Regions from separate parts of the Brevibacterium sp. 91QC2O2 genome, predicted to be linked through region 3. Evidence: predicted binding sites of a transcription regulator. Region 3 holds the regulator's gene; each other region holds the start of a gene.
The links. The regulator LexA, encoded in region 3, represses DNA repair genes until DNA is damaged. The targets are predictions, from matches to a motif close to TCGAACANNTGTTCGA.

Region 1: the regulator LexA is predicted to act here: its motif matches at 2,401-2,416, upstream of NQ036_RS00605 (YbaK/EbsC family protein).
Region 2: the regulator LexA is predicted to act here: its motif matches at 3,128-3,143, upstream of recA (recombinase RecA).

The regions. Positions count from the first base shown of each region.
Region 1 is NZ_JANIJY010000001.1:123,115-129,140, forward strand. It holds gene NQ036_RS00590 (phosphotransferase family protein) at 1-336, shown strand, start outside; gene NQ036_RS00595 (phosphotransferase family protein) at 333-1,232, shown strand; gene NQ036_RS00600 (hypothetical protein) at 1,300-1,728, shown strand; gene NQ036_RS00605 (YbaK/EbsC family protein) at 1,750-2,307, opposite strand; gene NQ036_RS00610 (type B 50S ribosomal protein L31) at 2,486-2,743, shown strand; gene NQ036_RS00615 (hypothetical protein) at 2,816-3,385, opposite strand; gene NQ036_RS00620 (helix-turn-helix transcriptional regulator) at 3,382-3,597, opposite strand; gene NQ036_RS00625 (RES family NAD+ phosphorylase) at 3,721-4,473, opposite strand; gene NQ036_RS00630 (hypothetical protein) at 4,470-5,111, opposite strand; gene NQ036_RS00635 (GNAT family N-acetyltransferase) at 5,293-5,811, shown strand; gene NQ036_RS00640 (PhzF family phenazine biosynthesis protein) at 5,838-6,026, opposite strand, start outside.
Region 2 is NZ_JANIJY010000005.1:3,858-9,883, forward strand. It holds gene miaB (tRNA (N6-isopentenyl adenosine(37)-C2)-methylthiotransferase MiaB) at 1-1,091, opposite strand, end outside; gene NQ036_RS05460 (regulatory protein RecX) at 1,152-1,778, opposite strand; gene recA (recombinase RecA) at 1,771-2,976, opposite strand; gene NQ036_RS05470 (DUF3046 domain-containing protein) at 3,374-3,646, opposite strand; gene NQ036_RS05475 (helix-turn-helix domain-containing protein) at 3,606-3,923, opposite strand; gene NQ036_RS05480 (CinA family protein) at 4,110-4,586, opposite strand; gene pgsA (CDP-diacylglycerol--glycerol-3-phosphate 3-phosphatidyltransferase) at 4,576-5,217, opposite strand; gene NQ036_RS05490 (DNA translocase FtsK) at 5,236-6,026, opposite strand, start outside.
Region 3 is NZ_JANIJY010000027.1:26,919-32,944, reverse strand. It holds gene hflX (GTPase HflX) at 1-193, shown strand, start outside; gene NQ036_RS13900 (ATP-dependent DNA helicase) at 198-2,186, shown strand; gene lexA (transcriptional repressor LexA) at 2,241-2,996, opposite strand; gene NQ036_RS13890 (LysM peptidoglycan-binding domain-containing protein) at 3,251-3,586, shown strand; gene NQ036_RS13885 (histidinol-phosphate transaminase) at 3,596-4,750, shown strand; gene hisB (imidazoleglycerol-phosphate dehydratase HisB) at 4,752-5,357, shown strand; gene NQ036_RS13875 (hypothetical protein) at 5,354-5,965, shown strand; gene hisH (imidazole glycerol phosphate synthase subunit HisH) at 5,962-6,026, shown strand, end outside.

The sequences.
Region 1 (6,026 bases), on a different contig from region 3:
CAGAAGCCCGCCATCCGCATCATCGACTTGGACCGGGCGACGCGGGGCCCGGCGGCACGCGATGTGGGATCCTGGCTGGCCGCCTGCGAGGTGATCGACCTGGACCGACCTGGAGAGGGAACCCGGCTGGCCACAGACTTCCTCACCGGCTACGGCGCCACCAGGGACCTCGACGACACCGCCTTCACCGCAGAGGTGCGGCGCAGCCAGTCGACGGCCCTGCGCTCCCGCCTGGACGAACCCCTGCGCGCCCTGCGCCCGGATTGGCAGGATAGACGCGCCCGCCTGGTCGCCCTGGCGCTCGCCGCCCCCACGGTACAAGGACCGCTGCGATGAGCCCGGTACCGGCGGGTCCCCAGGTGGCAGGGCAATCCCTCCCGGACGATCCGCGACTGCCTGCACTGGCTCATTTGGCTGGCACTCTGGTCAGCCACAAGCCGGGCAAGCGCGCAGTGGTGCGCAGTCCGGACGGAACCCGGTACACCAAGGTCGTGAGGCCGGGGAAGGCCGCGAAGATCCTGGCAGGAGTGGAACGGGCCAGGCCCTTCGCCGGTCCCTTCGCAACACCCCGGATACTGACGTCCACGCAGGACACCGTGACCTTCGCCGCCCTGGCCGGAGTCGGCCTACACGATGCAGGGGCGTTCACCGAGGCCGCATGGGAGCGGGCCTGGAGGGCCTGTGCCCAGTCATGGCGGCGGTCCGTCGGGGTCGGAACGGAGGACCTGCCGGGGGACACCCCGGTGCACACGGGCCGGGCGGAGGCCCTGATCCTCACCGACAACCTGGCCCGGGCCGGTGGGGTGGAGCGGATCGATCCGGCCTTCGCCGCCCTGCTGGATGAGACAGCGAATCTGCTGGAGGACCGGGACATCGTTCCCGCACCCTGTCACCGCGACCTCCATGACAAACAGCTGTTGTTCGACGGCTCCACCACGCCCGGTTTGCTCGACGTGGACACCGCCTGCATCGCCGATATCGCCCTGGACCCGGCCAATCTGCGCGCCCACCTGAGATGGCGGGCCCGGCAGGGGATCTGGAGCGCATCGCGCGCCCAGGCGGCAGTGGATGCCGTGGACGAGGCGACGGCGCAGGCGGGCGTGGATCCGGCGGCCCTCGACCTGTACGAACGGGCCACCTGGCTGCGCCTGGGCTGCCTGTACGCCGCGCGCCCGGGCTGGCGGGAAACCGCCGCGAAGCTGCGCCGGGACCTGGTCGCCGGTGGAGTATAGGAGTATTCGGGTCCTTGACCAGGATAGGTCAACCTGAGTGGAGGAGCGTGGGTGAGGAGGCGAAGCGGTGACTTCCATACCGGGACTGCGGGCCACCGCGGGATTTCTGGGGGTGAACGTCTGCGTCGTCGTCATTGCATCCGTGTTCGCCTTCCCCGGCCTGGATTTGACATCCGGAGTGTTTTGGCTCTACAGCCTGTGCCTGGTGGGGGTCAATACCTGCATCGTCTGGTTGTGCTCAGCGCTATCCGGGTACGGCGGGGCGACGCCGCGGCGGCGGAACACGCGGACCGTGGTGGGGACCGGCCTGAGCATAGCCGGATTGTTCGTGCTCCTCTGGATAGTGGCGGGAATCCTGGAGAGCACGGGGCGTGGCGATGGTGGTCTGTTGGGAGTGACTTGGGTGGGCCTGCCCGGAGAGGTCGGCACGATCGCCCAAACATGGGTCTTCGGCTTCCTCGGCCTATTCTCCCCGGACGGGCCCGAACGCGGATAGTGCGGTCGGCCGGCAGGGCACTCAGCCGACTTCGATGCCCAGGTCCTCGATCACCTCGACGCCGGGGACGGCGGCCAGGGTGGCACCGGAGAGGATGAGCTTGGAGCCGCGGATGCCCGAGCCCAGGATGATCTCCGGTGCCTCGGCGACGCGGGTATCGATGAGCACCCGGTAGTTCTCCGGCAGGCCGATCGGCCCGATCCCGCCGTATTCCATCCCGGATTCGGCCACTGCGCGCTCCATCGGCAGGAACGATGCCTTGCGCACGTCGATGAGTTTGCGCACCCGCTTGTTGACGTCGGCCTTGGTATGGGCCAGGACCACGCAGGCGGCGATGCGTTCGTCATCGCCGCGGGTGCCGGCGACCAGCACACAGTTGGCCGAGGCCTCGGGCGCCAGGTCGTATGCCGCGGTCAGAGCCGCGGTGTCGGCCAAGTCGGGGTCGATCGCGAACACGTCGATCGGGCCAGCATCTGCACCCGGGCCGGCCAGCGCTTGGGCGGTGGCAGGGGCCAGGAGATCGGTTCGGGTGGTGGCGGGGACGGTTTCGACCGAGTCGGGAATACTGTTCCATGTCATGGGAATCACTCTATCGGCCATGCGTCCCGGTTGCCGTGAGCTGTGTCCGGGTGGATCACATACGGTATAGTTGTCTTTTGGTCCGAACCCGGATCGAAGAAGAATTTGAGCACTGGCAGGCCATGTGCGCCCTTCAGGGCCCGGCACCAGGGCTCACAGAATTCGAAAGAGGATACTCATGCAGAAGGACATCCACCCGGATTACCACCCGGTCGTCTTCAACGACCTGGCTTCGGGCACCAAATTCCTGACCCGCTCGACGGTCAAGACCGAGAAGACCATCGAATGGGAAGACGGCAACACCTACCCGCTGGTCGACGTTGAAATCTCGTCCGCCTCGCACCCGTTCTACACGGGCAAGCAGCGCATCATGGACTCCGCCGGCCGCGTTGAGAAGTTCAAGGACCGCTACAAGGGCTTCGGCAAGAAGCACTGAGCTTCTTTCCACTGCACTGTGGCCCGCATCCGTAACAGGATGCGGGCCACAGTGTTTTTTGGTGCGGGGCGATCAGTTCTCATCGGGCGCGTCCCAGGCGCTTTCGCGATCGCGCAGGTCTAGGACCTGCTGGCGCCTGCGCCGGATGGCCATGAAGACGATGACGGCGGCCCCGCCGATAATACCGCCGATCACCCCGCCGGTCGCGGTCGATGAGCCGGTGGTGCCGGTGGGCCAGCCGCCCAGGCCCACATCGATCACCGGCTGACCGGTTTGCATGTGATAGGCCAGAACGGCGACGAGGAACAGGGCGAGCACGGCCCCAATCGTCATTGTGACTGCGAAGCGGCGTCCGGTGGTGCGCAGGGTTGCCCGGTTGAGGTCGACCCCTTCGCGTTTGCAGTAGCCGGCGGCCACTACACCCGTGAGCCCGTTGGCCAAGACGGGCAGGAGCGACCACAAGCCGGCCCCGATCAGCGCAAAGAGGATCCCCACGCAGATGCTCACATATGTTCCGACCGTCGCGGTCAGTGCATAGGCCCGCAGGATGATGTCGCGTTCGCGTTCATCGCCCATCGACGGGTCATTCAGCCCCGCCAGACGGTCGGCGAACTCATTGGTGCGTCGTGTGCTATCGGTCATGATTCCTCCAAGGGGAACAGGTCTTCGACGGTCGCGTCCAGGGTGCCTGCGATGCGCAGGGCCAGGTAGACGCTGGGGGCGTAGTCGCCACGTTCGATCGAGATGATGGTCTGACGGGAGACTCCGACGGTTCCCGCCAACTGGGCTTGGGTCAGCCCTGAGGTTTTGCGCCGCCCCTTGAGTGTGGGGACCGGCGTCCGGGCTTCGACCATGGCACCTCTCTTTCGTCAATGTCAATGATGCTTTACACAAAAAAGTAAAGCATCATTGACATATGATGTCAAGAGTTTTTGACATTCACACGAGGTTCCATTCGGCCGGCCGTTGCACGCCCCCTACTGGTCGAGTTCCTCGGAGGTCTCGATGTCGACGGACAGGGCATCGGCCAGGCGATCGAGCAGGAGCCGGCCGGTGCCCTCGAGTAGGGCACCGGAAGCACTGCGGCTGGCGGCCAGATCCCAGACCCCGCGGCCCATCGCGATCCGGTCGGCGAAGAGCACGACGACCTCCCGGGCGGGGGTGCCTGCCAGTTCGGCCTGCCGGGAATGCCAGACGATCCCCTGGAGTGCGGTTCCACCCTGACCCTGGGTATGGATCTCCCGCGCCACTGTGCGGGTACAGGGATAGTGTTCCGGATCACTGGAGGCGATGCCGGAGCGCTTCACCCCCAACTCCACCAGACGCTGATCGCGCAGATCGGCCAGCCGCAGCTGATGCGGAGTCCGGATACGGGCATGGAGTTTGCCCAACAGGGTCCTTTCGTCCACGATGCGCGGATGGGCCTGCGCGACATTGTGCAGACTGGTCTCCAAAAGAGCTGACTCCAGGTCCTCGGCGAGGTAGAGCGTGGGCACGCGCGCCCCGGTGCGCACGGCGTCGAAGGGCGCGAAGCGAGTATCGCCATAGCCGGGGTTGGCCTGGAAATACCCGTCCTGCGCATCATAGACGCGGTACCATTCCCGCCCGGCAGGGAACTGGGCCACCGGCATCCGCCCCGCCCTCGCACAGTCCACCAGCCGAGTCACTGCGACGGGGCAGCCCTCCGGATCCGGGCAGTCCAGGTCCTGCTCCGGAAACGAGTTCCTCACGCGACCTCGGCGCTGACCGGCCGCTGCGTCAACTCCAGTTCCGCTGCCATCCGGGTCGCGGCCCGCAGTGCCCGCCGGGGATTGTCGCCAACGACTTCCGCGGGGATCCCACCGCTGAGTAGGCCGGACGGGCTGGTCAGCCAGGCCCATAGGGACCAGCCGTTCATCCCGGCGGCCAGCAGGGTGCGCACCAGCGGGGTCATGGATGCTTCGAGGGTCCCATCCGCGGTCAGTTGCAGGGCCGGGATGATCGTCTGCCCGGCGACCTTGAGCGTGAACAGGTCGCCGCGCTCCCGCATCCGGGCGACCCAGGTGCGCGCGGAGCTCTCCCGCGATTGGCGCTTCTGGGCCAGGGACCGGTAGGTCTCATGGTCGTGTTCGAGCAGCAGGGCCTCCCGATTGGCTGCCAGCCGCTGCGCCTGCCGTGCGGTCGCCTCCGGAATCAGGGGGATCGCCGCATCCACCATGGCGCGATTGACGTGGGCATAGAGTGCGGAGCGGGCCCGCAGCTGTTCGCGCCCCGTGGCCTGGAACAGTGCAATGGCCTGCCTGACCTCGTCCTCGCTCAGCCCGGTGACCTCGATATGGTCATCCCCGGCGTGGACGCCGACGTTCTCCGGTACCTGCGTGGTGTTCATGCCCATCACCCCTGTTCGCCTCTTGGTATCGAGTGTAGCAATGTAGCGTCCGTATTCAAGATGCTACATCTGTTCGGTACCGTCTGGGGCGGGTTCCATATGAGCTCCATCATGCAATGTGGCAAGGAGATTGACCAGGGAAAGTACTGGATTCGCACAGAGACGGGCTAGGGTATGGGGCATGACCGAGGAAACGTCTGCACACGAAGAAGTCGCATGGACGATCCGGCATCCGACGCCGGCCGACGCCGACGGGCTGGCCCTCGTCCATGTCACCGGTTGGCGCGAGGCCTATGGTGACCTCCTGCCCGAGCATTTCTACGGCACCCAGGCCATGGTTCAGCGCCGCGCCCTGTGGAGTCGGGGCACCGCACTTCCCGAGTACGTCGCCCGAACCCTGGTCGCCGAGCTCGATGGGGAGATCGTGGGGTTCGCCCTGCGCACCCCGACGCGGGACGAGGACTCACCCGTTCCGGAAGAGCTCGCAGCGATCTACGTCCTGTCCGAGGTCTACGGCACCGGGATCGGGCAGGCGCTGCTCGACGGTGCGCTGGACGGGCGGCCGGCGATGCTGTGGGTCGCCAAGGACAATCCCCGCGCCAGGAGGTTCTACGAGAAGAACGGTTTCCATCCGGACGGCGAGGAGAAGAGCGATCCTGACCTCAAGGGCCTCGTGGAGATCCGCATGGTCCGGCGCTGATCTCCTCCACCGTCGGCCCGTCCTGCCTAGAGTTCGACGGTCCCGGACACGGTCGTCACCGCTCGGCCGCCCACCCAGATCGTCCCATCGGCATCCCGGTCGATCGTCACCCTGCCCGCTCGCCCCAGGCGGGTGCCCTGCGAGACCGTATAGTGCTCCGGTAGCCTGCCCGACGGAACCAGCCACCGGGCGAACCCCGCGCACAGGCTCCCGGT
Region 2 (6,026 bases), on a different contig from region 3:
TGCACAATCGCCTTGGGAACCTGCCCGTCCATGGTGGCGGCCGGAGTACCGGGACGAATCGAGTACTGGAAGGTGAACGCCTGGCTGAACCGGGCGGCGGCCACCACGTCCAGCGTGCCCTGGAAGTCTTCTTCGGTCTCACCTGGGAAGCCCACGATGATGTCGGTGGTGATCGCGGCATGCGGGATGCGGTCCCGGACCCGCTCCAGGATGTTCATGAAACGCTTCGTCCGGTAAGACCTGCGCATCTCCTTGAGCACCCGGTCCGAACCCGACTGCAAGGGCATGTGCAGCTGTGGCATGACCGTGGGGGTTTCGGCCATCGCCTCGATCACGTCATCCGTGAACATGGCCGGGTGCGGGCTGGTGAAGCGGACGCGTTCGATCCCGGGAACCGCACCGACGGCGCGCAGTAGTTTGGCGAAGGCTCCGCGGTCACGGAATTCGCTGCCGTAGGAGTTGACGTTCTGGCCCAGCAGGGTGACCTCGATGACCCCCTGTGCGGCCAGTGCCTCGACCTCTGCCAGGATGTCTCCGGGACGCCGGTCGCGTTCCTTCCCGCGCAGGCTCGGCACGATGCAGAAAGTGCACGTATTGTTGCAGCCCACAGAGATCGACACCCAGCCGGAATGGGTTGATTCGCGCCGGGTCGGCAGAGTCGAGGGGAACACCTCGAGGGATTCCTTGATCTCGACCTGGGCTTCGTGATTGTGGCGGGCACGCTCCAAGAGCACCGGCAGCGCACCCATGTTGTGAGTGCCGAAGACGACGTCGACCCAGGGGGCGCGCTTGACGATCGTATCGCGGTCCTTCTGCGCCATGCAGCCGCCCACGGCGATCTGCAGGCCGGGGTGGGATTCCTTGACTTCCTTGAGTCGGCCCAGGTTGCCGTATAGACGGTTATCGGCGTTCTCCCGCACCGCGCAGGTGTTGAAGACCACGACATCCGCTTGGCCTTCGGAGACCGGACTGTAGCCGGCGTCGTCGAGCAGGCCCGAGATCCGTTCCGAGTCGTGGACATTCATCTGGCACCCATAGGTCTTGACCTCATAGGTGCGCAGGTTGCTCTGGGTTTCGAGTACGTCAGTCATGCTGCCCGTTAGTCTACCGGTCCTTGGCACGTGTTTCGCACCCTTGGCCCCTATGCTCGATTAAGAACCCGGAAAGGACTCCAGTGCCGCCTCCGTCGCCTTGAGACAGGCACCCTGGGCGAAGCCGCGACGGGCCAGCATCCCCAGGATCCGCCGCTTGCGGGTATCGCGCGGCAGGCGCACAGTGGACGCGGCCTTCTTCGCCGCGACTTCGTAGGCCAGGTCGAACTCATCGTCGATGTCCGCGAGTGCGGCGGCGATATGGGAGTCCGCCACTCCCTTATTGCGCAGCTCTCGGCGCAGAGCGCTCTTCGACAGGGCCCTGGACTCGCGTTTCGCCCTGACATACGAGCTCGCGTATTCGGCATCGTCGAGCAGGCCCGCAGACTCCAGCCGCGCGATGAGCTGGTCGACGATGTCAGCCGGGTGCTCCTTGCGCAGCAGTTTGGTGCGCAGGTCGTGAGCGGAGTGGGCCCGGGCCGCCAGCATGTTCATCGCCCGCTTCTTCGCCCGCTTGTATTCCGGATCCTCACTGAGGGCATCGGGGCCGGGTACCGTGCCGGCATCCCTGGCGGCCTGCGCCTGGCCAAGCACCTCGACAGCCCGTTGCAGGGCGGCGACGACGGTGTCCCGTTCGTCACCGCCCTGGCCGGATGGTGTGGTTTCCCGAGCAGAGGGATCAGACATTGCCCACTGCCGGTGCCGCGACCGGCGCCTGGCCCACCGGCTTCGAAACTACCGGCTTCGAGTCCGTGGGCTTCGCTGCGGCGGACTTCGATTCCGGAGTCTTCGCCCCAGCCTTCGGGTCCGCCTTGGCGGCATCCGTGCCGGCGGATTCGGCCTCGTCGGTTTTGATCAGACCCAGTTTCTCCTTGATCTTCGTCTCGATTTCGGCAGCCAGGCTCGGGTTGTTGCGCAGGTAGTTTCGGACGTTCTCCTTACCCTGGCCCAGCTGATCGCCGTTGTAGGTGAACCAGGAGCCGGACTTGCGCACGATTCCGTTGTCAACGCCCATATCGATGATGCTGCCCTCACGGGAGATACCCTGACCATAGATGATGTCGAATTCGGCCTGTTTGAAGGGCGGTGCGACCTTGTTCTTCACAACCTTGACGCGGGTCCGGTTGCCCACCGCATCGCCGGATTCCTTCAGCGTCTCGATCCTGCGGACGTCCAGGCGCACGGAGGCGTAGAACTTCAGCGCCTTACCGCCGGAGGTGGTCTCCGGCGACCCGAAGAACACTCCGACCTTCTCACGCAGCTGGTTGATGAAGATCGCGGTGGTGTTCGACTGGGCCAGGGCACCCGTGATCTTGCGTAGGGCCTGCGACATCAGACGGGCCTGCAGGCCCACATGGGAATCACCCATTTCGCCTTCGATTTCGGCCTTGGGCACCAGGGCTGCGACGGAGTCGATGACGATGACGTCCAGGGCACCGGAGCGGATCAACATGTCCGCGATCTCCAGCGCCTGTTCACCCGTATCCGGCTGCGACACCAGCAGCTGATCCGTGTCGACGCCCAGAGCCTTGGCATAGACCGGGTCCAGCGCGTGTTCCGCGTCGATGAAGGCGGCGATGCCACCGGCGGCCTGGGCACTGGCGACCGCGTGCAGGGCGACCGTGGTCTTACCCGAGGATTCCGGCCCGTAGATCTCCACTACGCGGCCACGCGGCAGGCCGCCCACGCCCAGGGCGATGTCGAGAGCGACCGAACCCGTGGGGATGACTTCCACCGCGGGGCGGTTCTCATCGCCCAGGCGCATGATCGCGCCCTTGCCGAACTGCCTGTCGATCTGTCCCAGCGCCGAGTCCAGCGCCTTGTTCTTGTTGTCCGCCGCTTTGTCGGCGCTGGTGGCCGCTGTGCGGGTGTTCTTGCCTGCCATGGTTCCTCCTTGGTGATTCCCTTATGCCAGAACTCTAGAACCAGGCACTGACACGGGTGTTCCGCCGACGCGAACTGTGGATATGCGGGCGCCGGATAACCATCGAAGGTCACAGGCGCAGTCCATCCCGTTGGCTATTCTAGACCATCATGGGAACATGTGTTCGAAATACTGCCCACCGAAGCCTCTACGCAATGCTCTGCCCACATCCCAGCGGACCGCGGTGGGCGTGATCCACAGGCCTCCGCACGCGGTCACCGTCATTCACCGAGGTAAAGGCGCAGGCCTATGCCCGGGGAGAATGCGCGGGGCCCGGATCCACGACCCGGGCCCGTTTCTTCCTCCCCCAGTGCTCCGCTACCTCGTCCACATAGACGGAACGATCCGAGTATCCGCCTCAGAAGGGGGCGGCGGGGGGCTTGTGATCGATTCCCAGCCTGCGTTCTGCCGGAATCCCTGCGGAATCGCAGACGGCCAGCCAGATCTCCTTGGGCTGGTAGCCGGCGTCGAACGCCTGCTCGGGGGTCAGCGAACCAAGTGGGCTCAAAGCCAGGTCGGCGTGCAACGAAGCGGCACGGATGGAACCGAACTCGTCATTCATCAACTGCCAGTAGACGGCATGGCGCATCTCAGCGCCGTCCCACCAGCTGCTGCTCGCCGGCGAGGACATGGGCCGAGAGTTCGGCCGGAATGGTATCGGGGATGTCGACGCCCTCGCTCAGGGCGACCCGGTCTGCGACCTCGCGCAGCATATGCGACAGAGGCATGTCGAGCGCCCCGCAAATCGAGGCCAGGAGTTCCGAGGACGCTTCTTTCTGACCCCGCTCGATCTCGCTGAGATACCCCAGGGACACGCTGGCCCCGGTCGAAACATCCCGCAGGGTGCGGTGCTGCCGCTGTCGGGCGGCACGCAGAGTGTCGCCGATTTCCGTACGGACAAGTGTCATCGGGCGGCCTCCGTTTTCTATCGATGTTGTCATACGTATGTACTAACCCATAGGATGCGGACTTTGTTCCTTCCAAACTACACGTTCACAGCTCCGGTCACCACCGCCCGGGCCGGGCAAAGCGGAAAACCTGAGCCGAACACACGCAACTTAGAGGTGAATTCCCACGCTGTGCTCATCCCGGATTCAGACCGTGGCCAGCTCACTGTCCACTACCGCCAATAATCGGGAGACGGTCGCCCGGCGGATGGCGTCCCGGTCCCCACTCAGATCCAGGCGAATGGTGCGCACGTCCGTCGGCATCGCCAACCCCAGGTAGACCCGACCGACCGGCTTGCCGTCCTGCGGATCGGGCCCGGCCACACCGGTGCACGAGATCCCGATATCGGCCCCGCACCGGTCCCTGGTACCCGTGGCCATCTGGGCTGCGACCTCGGGGTCGACCGCGCCACGCGCGGCCAGCAGTCCGGCATCAACTCCGGCCAGCACGTGTTTGAGCTCCGTCGCGTAGGTCACCAGCCCACCGCGCAGCACGCGTGAGGCACCCGGCACCTGTGCCAGGGTCGCCGCCACCAGCCCCGCGGTCAGGGACTCGCACGTGGCGATCGTCAGACCTTTCGCGGATGCTGCGGCGATGACGGCCGCGGCGCCCTTATCGATCATCGGCCCCACTCTGTTCCCCCTCTGGCGTCCCGCCCCCGGCGGCCTTCGCATCGCGCACCAGGCGGTAGGCCTGCACGCAGTAGTCCACCCCGGATACCAGGGTCACGACCACAGCCGCGGTCAGCACGATGACGGCCACCACCGTGAAGACCGCGGTCAGCCAGCCCACCTGCAGGGATGCCACCGGCACCAGCAGCAGGTACATGGCCAGGGCCACCGTCTGCAGGACGGTCTTGAGCTTGCCGCCCTTGGAGGCGGGCATGACCGCGTATGTGATGATCGCGAAACGCAGCAGGGTGATTCCGAATTCGCGCACCAGCACCAACACCGGGATGACCCACCACATATCGCCGACGATGGCCAGGCAGATGAAGGCGGCAGCCGTCAGTGCCTTGTCGGCGATCGGGTCGGCGATCTTGCCGAAGTCGGTGATGAGGTTGTATTTGCGGGCCACGTGACCGTCGATCGCATCCGTCACCATGGCCAGCACGAAGACGACGAAAGCCCAGATCCGCCAGATCGGATCGCTACCGCCGTCGTGCAGCAGAACGACGATGAAGATCGGCACCATGATGATGCGCAGAATCGTCAGCGCATTGGGGACGTTCCAGTTACTGGGCTTGGTCTGCATTTCGTTCACGCCTCCAGCCTACCGGCCCGTCAGCTCCCAGGCGTCTTCGCTTTCCCCCTCGACGACTTCCAGGCCCGTTGCCGGATCGATATCGCCCGGTGCCAGGCCGGCGCGGGCGGCGTCCTGTGCCGCATAGGCGTCGGATCCGTACGCATCGTGGCCGACGGACCCACTCGCCCCATGGGAGGCCTGTGGCTGTGGGGCTCCGGGCTCGGCGTGGGCGGCGGCGTCCATTGCATCGTGGATGTCCCCCGCCGCCGGATCGTCGCCCTTGATGTAGGACAGTGTGGCGGGCAGGTCCTCTGGCTTGACCAGCACATCGCGGGCTTTGGAACCCTCCGAGGGCCCGACGATCCCGCGGGACTCCATCAGGTCCATCAGCCGGCCGGCCTTGGCGAAGCCCACGCGCAGCTTTCGCTGGAGCATCGAGGTCGAGCCGAACTGCGAGGTGACGACGAGTTCCGCGGCCTGCAGCAGCAGGTCCATATCGTCGCCGATCTCCTCGTCGATCTGCTTCTTGGGTGCCTCGACCGCCACGTCTTCGCGATAGACCGGTGCCAGCTGGCCCTTGACGTATTCGACGACCTTCTCGATTTCGTCCTCGTTGACCCAAGCGCCCTGCACGCGCATGGGCTTGGCCGCACCCATCGGCAGGAACAGGGCATCGCCCTGGCCGATCAGCTTCTCCGCGCCCGGCTGGTCGAGGACGACGCGCGAGTCGGCCAGGGAGGACGTGGCGAAGGCCAGCCGCGAGGGGACGTTGGCCTTGATCAGACCGGTGACAACGTCCACCGAGGGCCGCTGGGTGG
Region 3 (6,026 bases):
CCTGCTGCCGCGCCCCGACACCGCCGTCGACGTGCTGATACCCTACGACCGCGGCGATCTGGTCTCGCGCGTGCACGAACAGGGCACCGTCGAGCACGAGGAGTACGGGGAAGCCGGCACTCGCCTGACCGCCCGGGTCAATCATGATCTGGCCGCCGAGCTGGCCCCCTTCGGATACACAGAGGGGGAATGACCGGGTGGCGGATGTAGCCGAACTCCTGGGGTTGGCCGTCGGCGCTCTGGGAGGTACTCCGCGGGCGGGCCAGCAGACCATGGCCGAGGCCGTGGCCTCGGCTTTGGACACGGAGACCCATCTGCTGGTGCAGGCGGGCACGGGCACGGGCAAATCATTGGGCTATCTCGTGCCCGCCGTCGAATACTCGATGCGCACCGGCTCGCGTGTCGTCGTGTCCACAGCGACCTTGGCGCTGCAGGGCCAGATCATCGACCGTGACCTACCCCGCCTGGTCAAGGCCACCAAGGCGGAATTCGGCCGCAAACCCGTTGCCGCGGTGCTCAAGGGCCGGCGCAACTACGTGTGCAAGCACAAGCTCGACGGCGGCTACCCCGAAGACGATGCCGGCATGCTCTTCGACCTGGGTGCGGACGCCGCAGCCCAGTCCGGCAATACGCGCATGTCGCGGCTGGAGGAGGAAGTCGCGCGGGTCCGTTCCTGGGAGCGCACGACCGACACCGGGGACCGCGACGACCTGACCCCCGGCGTATCCGATAAGACCTGGCAGCAGGTATCCGTCAACGCCGCGGACTGCCTCGGCTCGAAGTGCCCGCTGTACGACGAGTGCTATGCGGAGATGGCCAAGCTCAAGGCCGCCGGCGCCGACGTCGTGGTGACCAATCACGCGCTGTTGGCCATAGACGCCTTCGGCCAGAACAAGGTCCTGCCCGAACACGGGGCCGTCATCATCGACGAGGCCCATGAACTGCGCGATCGGGTCACCAACGCGCTGACCGGGTCGCTGACAGTGCCCATGGTCCAGTCGGCGGTGGCTTCGGCCAAACGCCACTCGACGGTGCCAGAGGCCCTGATCGGCCGGCTCGACAGCGCGGCCAACGGCTTCGAACGGGCCCTGGCGGAATCCGAGACCGGTTTACTTTTGCGCAAACCCGAATCCCTTATGTCCGTAGTCGCAGCGGTGCGCGACGAGGCCAGAACGCTGGTCTCGGAGATGGGTGGGGACAAGGAACGCTCGGACGATGATGCCGACGCAGGGAAGAAGATGGCCAAGGCCCGCGTGCAGGAAGTCTTCGAACTGGCAGAACGCATGGCGCTGGACGCTGATAACGACGTTCTCTGGGTGGCCCGGAATCAATTCCGGGAAACGGAGACGACCTCGTTGGTCACGGCACCTCTGTCGGTGGCGGGCACCATGCGCTCGGGGCTGTTCGCGGAATCCACCGTGGTGGCGACATCGGCGACTCTCGCGCTCGGCGGCAAGTTCGAAGCGGTGGCCGCCTCCCTGGGCCTGGTCGGGCCCGATGCCCCGCGCTATGACGCGATCGATGTGGGCTCTCCCTTCGACTACCCCAAACAGGGGATTCTCTACGTCGCGGGACACCTGCCCAAACCGGGCCGCTCTGGACTCGGCGATGAGGCGACGAGCGAACTGGTCGAACTCGTCGCGGCCGCCGGCGGCGGGGCGCTGGGCCTGTTCTCCTCCAAATTGGCGGCCACTCAGGCCGCAGAGGCGCTGCGCGCGCATACGGATCTGCCGATCCTGCTCCAGGGGGAGGAAACTCTGGGCCAGTTGGTCAAGAGATTCGCGGCCGAGGACGAAACCTGTCTGATGGGCACCCTGAGCCTGTGGCAGGGCGTCGATGTACCGGGGCAGGCGTGCCGACTGGTCGTCATCGACCGGATTCCGTTCCCACGCCCCGACGACCCGTTGGCGAAGGCGCGGACAGCGCAGGCCCAACACAACGGGGCCAATGGCTTCATGGCCGTCAGCGCGACCTCGGCCGCGCTCAAACTTGCCCAGGGCGTGGGTCGGCTGATCCGCACCGTCGACGATCGCGGCGTGGTGGCGATCCTCGACAGCCGGATGCGTACCGCCAGGTACGGGGGCTTCCTGCTGCAGAGCCTGCCGCCGCTGTGGCGGACCGACGACTATGCGACAGTCCGCGGCGCCCTACAGCGGCTGGGCTCTATGCCCGCGGCAGCCGACTGAGCCGCAGACCGGGCAACAGGGCGCCACGGGCACTGCGCCCCGCAGCCGAACGCCTCAGATGCTGCGGATGACGGCGGTGACGATGCCCATGATGGTGGCGTGGTCCCCGTCGATGGGTTCATACGCCGGGTTGTGCGGCATCAGCCACTGCTTGCCGCCGGTGCGCTTGAGGGTCTTGACCGTGGCCTCATCGTCGAGCAGTGCCGCGATGATCTGGCCGTTCTCGGCATTCGACTGGCGCCTGACGACGACATAGTCCCCATTGCAGATCGCCGCGTCGATCATGGAGTCGCCGATCACCTGGAGCAGGAAGAGCTCACCGGAGCCCACGACCTGCCGGGGCAGGGCGAAGACGTCGTCGACGTTCTGCTCGGCCGTAATCGGGCCACCGGCTGCGATCCGGCCGACCAGCGGCACCAAGGAGGTGTTGAGCTCCGCGGTGGAGTGGATTTCCGCGGCCAGCTTCTGTTCGGCCGGATTGACGACCTCCAGGGCCCTGGGCCGCCTGGGATCGCGGCGGATATAGCCCAGCCGTTCGAGCTGGGTCAGCTGGTGGGCGACGCTGGAGAGCGAGGCCAGCCCGCAGGCCTCGCCGATCTCCCGCATGCTCGGCGGATAGCCGTTGGCGACGATGGCCTGTTCGATGGTCTCGAGGACGACCCGCTGCCTGGCGGTCAGCCGCCGGTCGTCGGCGGCCGCCGACTGGCTCCCGGTCTCCCCGTGTCCGGCCCGGTCGCGGAATTCGCGCAGTTCGTCCTCGACGCTATCGTTGCGTGGCCGCCCGCGCGGCCGGCGCTGTGCAGCTGTCATGTCATTCCCCGTCCCTCATCGCCCTCACCTGCGAAAACTTTCCTTCAGAGGAGCCGTGTCAGTGCCTGCTGGAAGGCTGTGCTGCAGCAGGCGCCAACGGTTGCGGACCCCGTTCGATTCTATTTTCACACATATGTTCCAAAAATGTTCCAAAAAAGACTGGACATATATACGATTAAGCGCTTCAATAGAACACAGGTTCGAATAGGAGCCGCGGGACTTCCCACCGCGCGACCCGAACCAAAGGAGGAACGATGAGTATCGCTGTGTCACAGGCATTCCGGACAACCCGTCCGGCGCCGCATCGGAGTGCTCTTACCCGGGTCCGTCTGCTGGTGGTCCTGGTGGCCATTTCCGTGGTCACGGTTCCGGTGTTCCTCCTGGCGCAACCGGGTGCCTCGGCCCAGGCGCCGGAACCGCCCGCGACGACCACGGTGACTGTCGAGGAAGGCCAGTCACTGTGGTCGATCGCGCGCACGCACTCCGGCGGACAGCGCACGGACATAGTGGTCGAGGACATCAAACGGCTCAATGGTCTGCGCGACTCCGCGATCCGGGCCGGGCAGAGCCTGCAGGTGCCTGCGCGTTAGACTTTCCGTGTGACCGATCTCCAGGATTTGCCGCTGCGCGACGACCTGCGGGGACAGACCCCGTATGGAGCGCCGCAGCTCGACGTGCCCGTCGCACTCAATGTCAACGAGAACTCCTACAGCGTGCCGCCAGACGTCGTCTCCGCGATGTCCGACGCGATCGCGAAAGTCCTGCCCGATCTCAACCGCTACCCCGACCGGGACTTCACCGCGTTGCGGGGCAAGCTCGTCGGATATCTGAATCGGGTCCTGCTCACCCAGGGTGCGGCCGACCGCAATCCCGTGCTGACGCCGGATTGGATCTGGGCGGCCAACGGATCGAACGAGGTCCTCTCGCACATCCTGCAGGCGTTCGGAGGTCCGGGGCGCACCGCGATGGGCTTCACCCCGAGTTATTCCATGCACCCGCTCATCACGACGGGCACGGGTGCTTCCTTCCTCTCTGTACCGCGCGCCGCGGATTTCCACATCGACGTCGATGCGGCCCTGGCCGCGATCGAAGGGGAGCGGCCCGACGTCGTCTTCGTGTGCACTCCGAACAACCCCACGGGTGGCTCGACGCCGATCGAATCGGTGGAGCGCATTGTGCGCGCGGCGCCCGGCATCGTGATCGTGGACGAGGCCTATGCGGAATTCGCACGTCCCGGATTCGTCTCCGCGCTGACCCTGCTGGACGAGTATCCGCGCCTGGTCGTTTCGCGCACCATGAGCAAGGCCTTCGCCTTCGCCGGTGTGCGGTTGGGCTATGCCGTGGCCCAGCCGGCGCTCATCGACGCTCTGAAGCTGGTCCGTCTGCCCTATCACCTGTCCGCGCTGACCCTGGCCGCAGCCGGAGCCGCGCTGGATCATGCGGATTCCCTGCTGGCCAATGTCGAGGCCCTCAAGACCAGTCGCGACCGGATGCGCGATGCCCTCTTGGGGCTGGGGTTCAGCGTTGCGGACTCCGATTCGAACTTCCTGCTGTTCGGATCGATTGCGGACCCGCACGGACTCTGGCAGTACCTGTTGGATCGTGGAGTGCTGGTGCGTGACAACGGCATCCCCGGCCATTTGCGGGTCAACGCGGGGACCGAAGCGGAAACGGATGCCTTCATCGCCGCGGTGACGGCCGTGGTCTCAGCGCACCCGGAACTGCTGACTGCACCCTCTGAGACCCAGGACTGATATGACCCACCGCACCGCCCGCGCCACGCGGGCCACCTCCGAATCCACTGTCGAAGTCGAGATCGACCTCGACGGCACCGGCCAGGGCGACATCGACACAAGCGTGCCGTTCTACGACCACATGCTCAATGCACTGGCCAAACACTCACTGTGCGATCTGCGCGTGCGCGCGACCGGTGACACCCAGATCGATGTCCATCACACGGTCGAGGACACCGCGATCGTGATCGGCCGGGCACTCGGCCAGGCGCTGGGGGATAAGGCGGGGATCCGCCGCTACGGCGACGCCCACGTACCGCTGGACGAAGCGCTGGCGCGCGCCGTAGTCGATATCAGCGGCAGGCCCTACTTCGTTCACACGGGTGAGCCGGAGGGGCAGCAGTACCACCTGATCGGCGGGCACTTCACCGGGTCGATGACGCGCCATGCCCTCGAATCGCTGACCTTCGCAGCCGGTATGACGGTCCACCTGACCCTGTTGGACGGCCGCGATCCGCACCATATCGTCGAAGCCCAATTCAAGGCCTTCGCCCGCGCTCTGCGCCAGGCGGTCGAACCCGATCCGCGGATGGGCAGCGCGATTCCCAGTACCAAAGGAGCCCTGTGAGCCGTACCCTGATCGTCACCCCCTTCGGACGCGCGGACCAGCTGGCTGCGGCCCTGGTCCTGTCGAACATCCACGGTGACGTCGTGCCCGTCGGAGAATTCACCGCTCTGTCCCGCGACGACGTCACGGCCGCCGGGGCCGACGAGATCGCCACGACGATCTCGCGCCTGGCCGGTGAGCACGAGGTGCTCATGCTGGTGCGCAGCGAGGAACAGATCGATGCCGGCCACTATCGCAATGGCAAGCGCGAGTCCGATGTGCCGGCCGGCTTGGCCCTGACGAACCTGCCGGGAATCGTCGAGGCCCTGCTGCTCGAACAGACAGCGCCCACCGAGGTCGAGGGCCATATCGACACCTCGACGATGACCAAGATGCAGGCCTCGGCCGCCACCATGACCCCGGCCAGGGCATCGCTGGCGCGTACCGCTCTGCTCTGGTTCGTCGTCGCCCTACTGGCTGTGATCGCCGTCGTCGTCGGCGCCCTGGTTGCGCTTTCGGGCCGTGCCCTGGTGTGGGCCGCCGTGGCGGTGGCTGCCCTCGTCCTGGGATTCTCCCTGTACCGGGTCTGGCGGTTGCTCGGCGGCGGGGCGAAGAGGGCCGGCGCATGAGCGCAGATGTCGTCGTCCTCGACTACGGAGCGGGCAATGTCCGCTCGGCGGTCCGTGCGCT